DNA from 2 places in the Micromonospora sp. WMMD961 genome. Region 2 is predicted to be linked to the other one. Evidence: riboswitches for the same ligand, from Rfam matches in the RefSeq annotation. Region 2 holds a riboswitch; the other holds the start of a gene.
The links. Region 2 has a riboswitch for S-adenosylmethionine ahead of O7614_RS31180 (aminotransferase class V-fold PLP-dependent enzyme). Riboswitches for the same ligand answer to the same signal wherever they lie in the genome.

Region 1: it holds a riboswitch for S-adenosylmethionine, as region 2 does, so the genes downstream of both, O7614_RS11515 (ABC transporter substrate-binding protein) here and O7614_RS31180 (aminotransferase class V-fold PLP-dependent enzyme) in region 2, are expected to answer to the same signal.

Annotation. Positions count from the first base shown of each region.
Region 1 covers NZ_JARUBJ010000002.1:2,432,193-2,436,935, forward strand. Annotated here, with positions in the region: gene O7614_RS11500 (Na+/H+ antiporter) at 1-646, shown strand, start outside; gene O7614_RS11505 (amino acid ABC transporter ATP-binding protein) at 674-1,423, opposite strand; gene O7614_RS11510 (amino acid ABC transporter permease) at 1,420-2,193, opposite strand; gene O7614_RS11515 (ABC transporter substrate-binding protein) at 2,236-3,093, opposite strand; SAM riboswitch class IV at 3,369-3,480, opposite strand; gene corA (magnesium/cobalt transporter CorA) at 3,726-4,743, shown strand, end outside.
Region 2 covers NZ_JARUBJ010000002.1:6,797,425-6,802,167, forward strand. Annotated here, with positions in the region: gene O7614_RS31160 (AI-2E family transporter) at 1-138, opposite strand, end outside; gene O7614_RS31165 (co-chaperone GroES) at 289-627, shown strand; gene O7614_RS31170 (hypothetical protein) at 709-876, shown strand; gene O7614_RS31175 (PrsW family intramembrane metalloprotease) at 902-2,380, opposite strand; SAM riboswitch class IV at 2,404-2,524, shown strand; gene O7614_RS31180 (aminotransferase class V-fold PLP-dependent enzyme) at 2,595-3,845, shown strand; gene O7614_RS31185 (FUSC family protein) at 3,929-4,743, opposite strand, start outside.

The DNA.
Region 1 (4,743 bases), 4.4 Mb from region 2:
CGTCCGCCTGTTCTTCGTCTACCTGATCTCGCAGGTCGCGAGGCTGCGGCGTCGCCGGCTCATGGACCCGAGCCAGGGGCCCTCGGCCTGGCGGGTGGGAACCGTGGCCGGCTGGTCCGGTTTCCGGGGTGCGGTGTCGCTCGCCGCCGCCCTGGCTGTCCCGACGGTGACGGTCGCCGGCCGACCGGTGGTCGAGCGCGACCTGATCATCTTCGTCACCGCGCTGGTGATCGTGCTGATCATGCTGCTCCAGGGCACCACCCTGCCGCTGGTCGTGCGCTGGGCGGGGCTGGTCGGCGACCCGGAACGCGCCCACGAGACCCGGCGCGCCCGGCGGCGGGCCACCGAGGCGGGTCTGGCCGCTCTGCCCCAGGTCGCCGCCGAGATCGGCGCCGGGGCGGAACAGGTCCGTCGGCTGCAAGCCGAATACCAGAGGCACCTTGCGGACGTCGACGAGAGCGGAGGGAGCACCGCCGAGGAGCGCCGACTGGAACGCCAACTGCGCCTGAAGGTCCTCGCCCACAAACGTCGGGAGGTCACCCGACTGCGCGACAACCGGGAGATCGACGACCTGGTGCTGCAGGAACTCCAGGCCGCCCTGGACAACGAGGAGATCCGGCTGCTGGGGCGCGGAGCCAACGAGTGAGCGTCAGCGGCTTCCGGCAGCAGCGGCTCAGAGCACCTGGGCGAGGAACCGACGGAGCCGAGGATGCTCGGCCCGTTCGAAGACCGCCTCGGGCGGGCCGGCCTCCAGCACCACGCCCCGGTCCATGAAGGCGACGGTGTCGGCGACCTGCCGGGCGAAGCCCATCTCGTGGGTGACCACCACCATGGTCATGCCCGCGGCGGAGAGGTCGGCCATCACCCCGAGCACGCCCTTGACCAGCTCCGGATCGAGCGCCGAGGTGGCCTCGTCGAAGAGCATCACCTCGGGCCGCAGCGCCAGCGCCCGGGCGATCGCCACCCGCTGCTGCTGACCGCCGGAGAGCTGCGCCGGTCGGGCGTCGGCCTTGGCGGCCAGACCCACCAGGTCCAGGTGGGCCCGGGCGGCGGCCTCCGCCTCGTCCTCGCCGAGTTTGCGGAGCCGGCGCAGCGCGAGGGTGACGTTGCGCAGCACGCTCATGTGCGGGAAGAGGTTGAACTGCTGGAAGACCATCCCCACCCGCTGCCGCAGGCCGTCCGGGTCGTCGCCCAGCACGCTGCGCCCGTCCAACAGCACGTCGCCACGGTCCGGCTCGATCAGCCGGTTGATGGTGCGCAGGAGGGTGGACTTGCCGGACCCGGACGGACCGATCACGCAGGCCGTCGCGCCCCGCGGCACCGTGAGGTCGACGCCGCGCAGTACCCGGTTCGGCCCGAAGGCGAGATGCACGTCGCGTACGTCGAGGCTGACCGAGGTGGTGGTGTCGGTGGTGGTGGTCATCGCCGGTCTCCCTGGATCGTGGCGGGCAACGGCAGTTCGTCGTCCTCGTCGTCCGGTGCGGTGGCTGGCCGGCCGTGGCGCAGCCGCCGGTCGATCCAGTTCACGACGTGCGTCAGCGGAACGGTCAGCGCCAGGTAGAAGAGCCCGGCCAGGAGCAGCGCGGACTCGTTGCCGGTGGTGGCCGCGTAGTCCTGCCCGATCCGGAACAGCTCCCGCTGGCTGGCCACCAGGCCGAGGAAGTAGACCAGGCTGGAGTCCTTGATCAGCGCGATGAGCTGGTTCACCCAGGCCGGCAGGACCCGCCGGATGCCCTGCGGAATGATCACCAGCCGCATCGCGTCGCTCCAGGAGAAGCCGAGCGCACGCGCGCCCTCCAACTGGGCGGCCTCCACCGACTGGATGCCGGAGCGGAAGATCTCCCCGATGTACGCGGCGGCGATGAGTGACAGCGCGAGGATCCCCAACGGATAGGGGTCCGGTCCCCAGACCTGCATGCCCAGCGGTGCCAGCCCGACGCCGATCAACAGGATCGTCGCCGCGGCCGGCAGCCCCCGGAACACGTCGGTGTAGACCCGCGCCGGCCAGCGCAACCACCGGCTGCGGGAGATCCCGGCGACGGCCAGCAGCAGGCCCAGCACCGAGCCGAGCAGGGCGGCGGAGACCGCCAGGATCAGCGTGTTCGGCAACCCGACGGTCACCATCTCGGGCAGCGCCTCGCCCATCGCGTCCCAGTCGAAGAACGTCTCCCACAGGGTGCTCAACGGATCCATCGGTCGTCTCTCCTACCGTCCTGCTCGCTCGTCACCGGGTACTCAGGAGGCGGGCGACGCGGACGCCACCGCCACCGTGCCGCTGCCCGGCGTGAAGTCCGCCGGGATCGGCCGGCCGGGGTAGTACTGGGCCTGCAACCGGCTCCAGGTGCCGTCCGCGATGACCTCGTCGAGGCCCTTGTTCAGTGCCTCGCGCAGCTTGTCGCCGCCCTTGGCGACGGCGTACGCGGTCGGTGCCGGGCTGAGCTGCTTGGCCGCCACGGTGATCTTGCCGTTGCTGTCCGCGGCAGACTTCTCGCCGATCTCCGCCGGGGCGATCCACGCGTCGGCGGTGCCGGCCTTGAGCTGGTTGATCGCGCCGTTGTAGTCCGGCACCCGCACCGGGTCGAGCTGCTTGCCGGTGGCGTAGTCGTCCTGCACGGTGCCCTGCACCACCACGACCCGCTTGCCGGCGAGCTGGTCGAAGCTGGTGATCGGCGAGCCGGCCGGGACGTCCAGGCCGAAGTAGCCGAAGTCGTAGCCGTTACCGAAGTCGACGGTCTTCTTCCGCGCCTCGGTGATCGTGATCGAGGAGCTGCCGACGTCGAACTTGTGGTTGTTGACCTGGGAGAGCAACGCGGAGAAGTCCGTGCCGACGAACTCGACGGTGAGGCCGAGCTTGCCGGCCACGGCGGTCAGCAGGTCGTTGTCGAAACCGGTGAACGTGCCGTCCTTGAGGTACACGTTCGGCGGGGCGTCGGTGAGGGTGCCGGCGCGCAGCACCCCCGGCCGTGCCAGGCCGTACGGGTTGGCGGTGGCGTCGGAAGAGTTGTCGTCGCCGCAGGCGGTGAGCGCGGTGGCGGCCAGGATCGTGGCCGCGCCCAGGGCGGTGGCACGGGTCAGGGCAGGAAGAAGTCGCACGGGTGTCTCCGAAAAGGTCGCGTCCCGGCGAGCACGGGTGTGCGTCGCCGACGGTGCGCCCGATGGGCGTACCGGTGGGGGAGGTTCGGGAAGAGCGCTGCGCTAGTGCGTGGTGCCGCGACGACACGCGGCGCTGCACATTCGCATCATGTCCACGTGCCGTCGCCGGGTCAGTGCCGGTGAGGGCCAACCGGCGTGGACATCCGCGACGTCGGTCGGTGGGGTGGTGTTGAGGATGCGCATGGCTCTCCCGGGTCTGTGCTGACCTGGGTGCCAGGCCACGCTTGCGCCGACGTCCTGTCGGTGCCTGGTCTTCACCCGGGGCACCCCACCGCGGAGGAGGGTTGCCGGCCAGCGAGCCGGGGCTTCGCGCTGGCACTCATGACCAGCGCCGAGGCTAGCAGCAGGCACGGGTGGGTCGTCCAGTCGTTATGACCACGCTCACCAGCGGAGACGGCCGACCGGCCCGCGCTGGTCGTCGTGAGTATCCGCACCGGCGGCGCGCCCGTCCGCCGGTGCGGCGAACCCACCCCGCGTCGGGACGGGTTTCGGGCCCGGAACAGGGGGGAAGCAGCGCCCCCGGGTTGGCGGGGGTGTGCCGGACCGGGCGTCACCGGGGGAGGGGACAGGGCATGGTCGGTGGCCGTCGCTTCCGCCCGGGTGGTGGCTTCGGTCGCCAACTCGACGAGTACGAGACCAGGGTCGGCGTGCCACCGTCCACGGAGTCACCCGCTCCACCCGCCGGCGGCCTGGTGGACAGCGCCGTCTACATCCGTGGGCACCGGTTCGCCTCGCCGTCCGGCCTCGCCGAGACGTACCGCTGCCTGCAGGAGCAGGACGGCGCGATGGCCTGGATCGGGTTGTACCGGCCCGACATCGAGCAGATCACCTCGCTGGCGCGGGAGTTCCGGCTGCACGACCTGGCGGTCGAGGACGCGATCAACGCGCACCAGCGGCCCAAGCTGGAACGCTACGGGGAGACCCTGTTCGTGGTGCTGCGCGCCGCTCGCTACGACGACCTTCGGGAGGAGGTCGAGTTCTCCGAGTTGCACCTGTTCATCGGGCCGGGCTTCGTGATCACCGTCCGGCACGGTGAGGCACCGGATCTGGCCGCCGTGCGGCGGCGCATGGAGGTCGAGGCGCAGGTGCTCGCCCGGGGGCCCGAGGCGGTGCTGTACGCGATCCTCGACCAGGTGGTCGACGGGTACGCGCCGGTCGTGGCCGGGCTGGAGAACGACATCGACGAGATCGAGACCCAGGTGTTCGGTGGCGACCCGAACGCGAGCCGGCGCATCTACGGCCTGAGCCGCGAGGTGATCCAGTTCCAGCGCGCCGCGCGACCCCTGCTCGCGGTGCTCGGCGCACTGGCCGACGGCGCGGGCAGTGCCGACACGGACGAGGAGCTACGCCGCTCGCTGCGGGACGTGACCGACCACCTGACCCAGGTGGTGGAGCGGGTGGACGGGTTCCGGCACCTTCTGCAGAACATCCTCACCGTCAACGCCACGCTCGTGTCGCAGCAGCAGAACGAGGAGATGCGGAGCCTCACGGCGGCCAGCTACGCGCAGAACGAGGAGCTGAAGAAGGTCTCGTCCTGGGCGGCGATCCTGTTCGCTCCCACGCTCATCGGCACCGTGTACGGGATGAACT
Region 2 (4,743 bases):
GGCCGGGGACGCCACCCGGGCGCCCGCCGACACGTCGCTCAACTCGTCGCTCGACGTGCCCTCGTCGGCCCGGGCCGACTCCTGTCGCGACTGGTAGGCGCGGCGAAGCCGCCCGCGTACCCGCTCGAAGCGGCTCAAGCGCACCTCCTGGCAGAGAAACCCGGCCCGCCCACGGCGACAGGTCGGACAGCATACGTCCGTTGCCGACACCGTAGGGCAGTTCCGCCACACAATGCCCCCGCCACCACCGGCGTAACCACCGCCCGGCCACACGGTAGCGTCTGCGGCGTGACCGCCGACAACGATCTCGACGCCGGCCTGCCGATCCGCCTGCTGCACGACCGAGTGCTGGTGCGGATGGAGGGCAGCGAGGGCGAACGCCGCTCCACCGCCGGCATCGTCATTCCGGCGACCGCCGCGGTCGGCAAGCGCCTCGCCTGGGCCACCGCCGTCGGGGTGGGCCCGAACGTCCGCGCCATCGTCTCCGGCGACCGGGTGCTCTTCGACCCGGACGACCGTTCCGAGGTCGAGCTGCACGGCCGCGGGTACGTGCTGCTCCGCGAACGCGACGTGCACGCCGTGGCCGCCGAGCGGATCGAGAACGACCCGACCGGCCTCTACCTCTGACGCACCCTCCCCCTGCCGCGCACCGTTTGCCCGGCCGCACGACGGGAAGCCATCCGGCGACCGTGGCCCTGGGGAGGGACGATGCCGGTATTCGTGAAGAAGCTGTTGACCTGGGGCTTCGTCGCGTTCCTGATCTACTTCATCGCCTTCCGGCCGGACGGTGCCGCACAGATGTTCCGAGCCATCGGGGCCGCGTTGATCGCGATGTTCCAGGGCTTCGGTGACTTCCTCACGTCGCTGATGACCTGAGCCGCCAGCCGGCGGCCACCAGCCGTCAGGGGTGACCCGGGGGCCAGGGCGCGGGCGGTCGCAGGCCGGGCCAGCCGGGCGGGGGGTACCCCACCGGCGGCGGGGCAGGAGCCAGCACCACCGGGATCGGCACCACCGGCTCGTCCGGCGCGTCCACCGGACGCTGGGCGCCGTCCGGGAAGCGCAGGTGGTAACGGCTGCCGTCCCAGATCCCGGCCGGAGCCTGCGGATCCCGGCCGACGAAGACCGACCGGTACGCGCTGATCGCGTCCAGCAACTCCCGCTCCTCCCGGGCGGTCCGTTCCTGGTCGGCGGCCTTCCGGTCCAGGCCGCGCAGAGTGCCATCGCGAAGCAGCGCCAACCGGGTGGCGGCGGCCTGGTAACCGCGCATCGCCCGCACCCCGGCGTCACCGGCCACTCGGCGGGCCCAACTGCGGGCCGCGTGCCGGCGGCCGAGGCTGCTCAGCGCGGCCACCTCGGGCGGGCTCAGCCATCCGGCGCGTACGTAGTCCGGCAGGACCCGCTCGGTGAGCCGACCCTCCCAGGCGCGCAGCCACACCGCCAGCCCCACCGTGCCGAAGAAGACCGGCACCATCAGGCCCAGGAAGCCGTACAGCATGATCACCACCTCGCCGGTGGCCTGGGTCAGCGTGGGGAGCAGGTTCCACGTGCCGTGCAACATCATCGCCAGCAGCAGACCGGCGAGCGGGGCGAGCACCCGCACCCGCCGGTCGGCCGTCCGCGCCGCGATGCCCAACCCCACACCGGTCATCGAGGTGAAGAGCGGATGGGCGAACCCGAACAGCAGGATCCGCAGGATGAAGATCGCAATGACCTGCTGGATGCCGGTCGCCGGGCCGTACCGGTCGACTCCGGACGCGTAGCCCAACCCGCCCAGGTACAGGATGTTCTCCACCATGGCGAAGCCGACCGCGGACAGCCCGCAGTAGACCAGGCCGTCGGTGATCCCGGACCACTCGCGACGGCGGAACACCAGCAGCAGGATCGGGCCGAGCGCCTTGGTCGACTCCTCGATGAACGGCGCCACCAGCACTCCGGTCAGCGCGGACGGCAGACCCCAGTCGGCGAAGCGGCCGGCGGCGAAGTCGTTCACGGTGAGCGAGGCGGCGGTGGAGACGAACGCGCCCCAGGCGAAGCAGAAGATCAGGTATTTCAACGGCTCGGGTTCGTACCGGTCCAGCCAGAGGAAGCAGGCGACCAGCACCGGCACCGGCAGGATGGCGGCGGCCACCCCGATCAGCAGGGCCTGCAGGCCGAGCGACTGGCCGAGCGTGAAGACCATGAACACCGCGCAGGCGGCGATGAGCAGCACCACCCCGGCCAGCGCCAGGAACCGCCGCCAGCCCAGCCGGCGCCCTGGCATCCGGGGCGCCTCGCCGACGGACGGGGCTGAGGGTGCGGGCGGCGACGGCAGGGGTGAACCGGGCGGGGTGTCGGCCATGCGGTCAGCGTAGCCATCCGCCGCCGGCTGGTCCGGTCCCATCGGTAGCAGTTATGCTGCCGGCAGGTCACGAGTGCCAGCGCGAAGCCCCGGCTTGCTGGCCGGCAACCCTCGTCGAGTTCGCGGTGGGGTGCCCCGGGTGATGACCGGGCCCAGCCCGATCGGTGTGCTGGGCAAGCGCGGACCCCGTCCCGACAGTGCACCCGGGGTCCCTGACCCCGGAGGTTCCGGCGTGTCCGTCACCCTGCTCCCCTCGCTGCCCACCCGCGTCGACGCCGCGCCCGAACCGGCCTCGTCGGGGCCGCTCGACGTCCTCGGCGTACCCGGCGAGATCAACCTGGACTACGCGGCCAGCGCGCCGTGCGCGCGGGCCGCCGCCGACGCGGTGGCCGCGCTGCTGCCCTGGTACGCGAGCGTGCACCGTGGGGCAGGAGCCCTGTCCCGACGCTGCACCCTGGCCTACGAACGGGCCCGACAGACGGTCGGTGACTTCTTCGGTGCCCGCACCGACGATCACGTGATTTTCACCCGCAACACGACCGACGCGCTCAACCTGCTGGCCCGGGCCCTGCCCGCCGGCACGACGGTGGTCACCTTCGCCGGTGAGCACCACGCCAACCTGCTGCCCTGGCCGCGTGGCTCGGTACGGCTGCCGGTGCCCACCGACCCGGACGCGGCGGTACGCGACCTCGCCGCCGCCCTCACCGAACTGCGCCGGGGCAGCAACCCGGCACTGCCGGTGCTGGTCGCGGTGACCGGTGCCAGCAACGTGACCGGGGAGCGGTGGCCGGTCACCGAGCTGGCCCGGGTGGCGCACCGGCACGGCGCCCGGATCGTGCTGGACGCCGCGCAACTCGCCCCGCACGCCCCGGTCGATCTGCGCACGCTCGACGTCGACTACCTGGCCGTATCCGGCCACAAGCTCTACGCGCCGTTCGGTGCGGGTGTGCTGGTCGGCAGGGCGGACTGGCTGGACGCCGCGCCGCCGTACCTGGCCGGTGGCGGCGCCACCAGCCACGTCGGACCGGCGACCCACGACGTCAACTGGGCGACCGGGCCGGCCCGGCACGAGGGCGGCACCCCCAACCTGCTCGGCGCGGTGGCGCTGGCGGCCGTGTGCGCGGCGCTCGACGACGCCGACCGGGCCGCGCTGGCCGCCCACGAGCAGGCGCTGCTGACCCGACTGCGGACCGGCCTCGCCGCTCTGCCGCACGTCGTGGAGCTGCGGACCTTCGGCCCGGACGCGCCGCGCGTCGGGATCGTCTCGTTCGTGGTCGCCGGATGGGATTCCGGCGACGTGGCCGCCCGGCTGGCCGCTGAGCACCACATCGGCGTACGCGACGGGTTGTTCTGCGCCCACCCGCTGGCGCGACGTCTGCTCAGCGAGGCGGCGGGGCGCACCGGTCGGCGGGACCTGCCGCCCACCGCACTGCGCGCCAGCATCGGCCTGGGCAGCACGCAAGCGCAGGTAGACCGGCTGCTCGCCGCGCTCGCCAACCTGAGCTGAGGGCTCGCGCGGCCCGACGCGTCGCGAATGTTAGGAAGGGCCCCCTCCTATACATAAAGCGTTAAGGAAGGGCCCTTCCTTGCTCAGCCGACGGGTGGGGCGGTGGGTGGCTTCGGCGTCTCGTCGGGTTTGGCCGGCTCGCCGACCGGCCGCTCCTGCTCCCCGAAGGCGTTGCGGATCCACCGGTTCGCCTCCTCCTGCTCGATCCCGGAGGCCACCAGCAGGTCGCTCGCCGTGGTCCGGATCTGGGCGACCACCACGCTGCCGGAGAAGCCGACGCCGGCCCCGTACGCCCGGCTGGCTTCGCTGACCGCACGCAGGGACCGCTCCCGGGCCTTCTCCGGCTCCTCCCCGGCGGCGAACTCGTGCTTGAGCAGCCGGACCGACTCGGCGAGGTGGCCGACCGCGTCCGGCATCGGATCGGGCACCGGTTCCTCGTCCTCGATGAGGGTCACCGACCGGCGGATCAGCGTGCCGCTGTTGCGCATCGCCCGGTCGATCGGGTCGGCCGCCTCCGCGTAGTGGGTCAGTTCGTCGCGGCGGTGCCAGCGGGCCGGGGAGAGGATTGCGGTCTCCTTCGCGCCCTCGATCGCCTCGCCCAACGTGGCCAGCTCCTCCTTGTTGTTGCGCAGCCTCTCCAGTGCGCCCTGGATGGTGGCCCGATCCCGGCTGCGTAACCCGTCGGCGGTGACGTCGAGCTGGGTGGCGAGCAGGTCCAGCGCCGGCCGGGCGGCCCGGTTGATCACCCGCAGCGGGTTCAGCGGCAGCAGCACCGCCGTGACCAGCAGGGCGACTCCGCCGCCGAGGAACGCGTCCACGAAGCGGGGGATCTCCAGGTCCTGGGTGGAAGGGCTCAGCGTCACGATCAGCACCGCCGTGGCCGCCGCCTGGATCACGA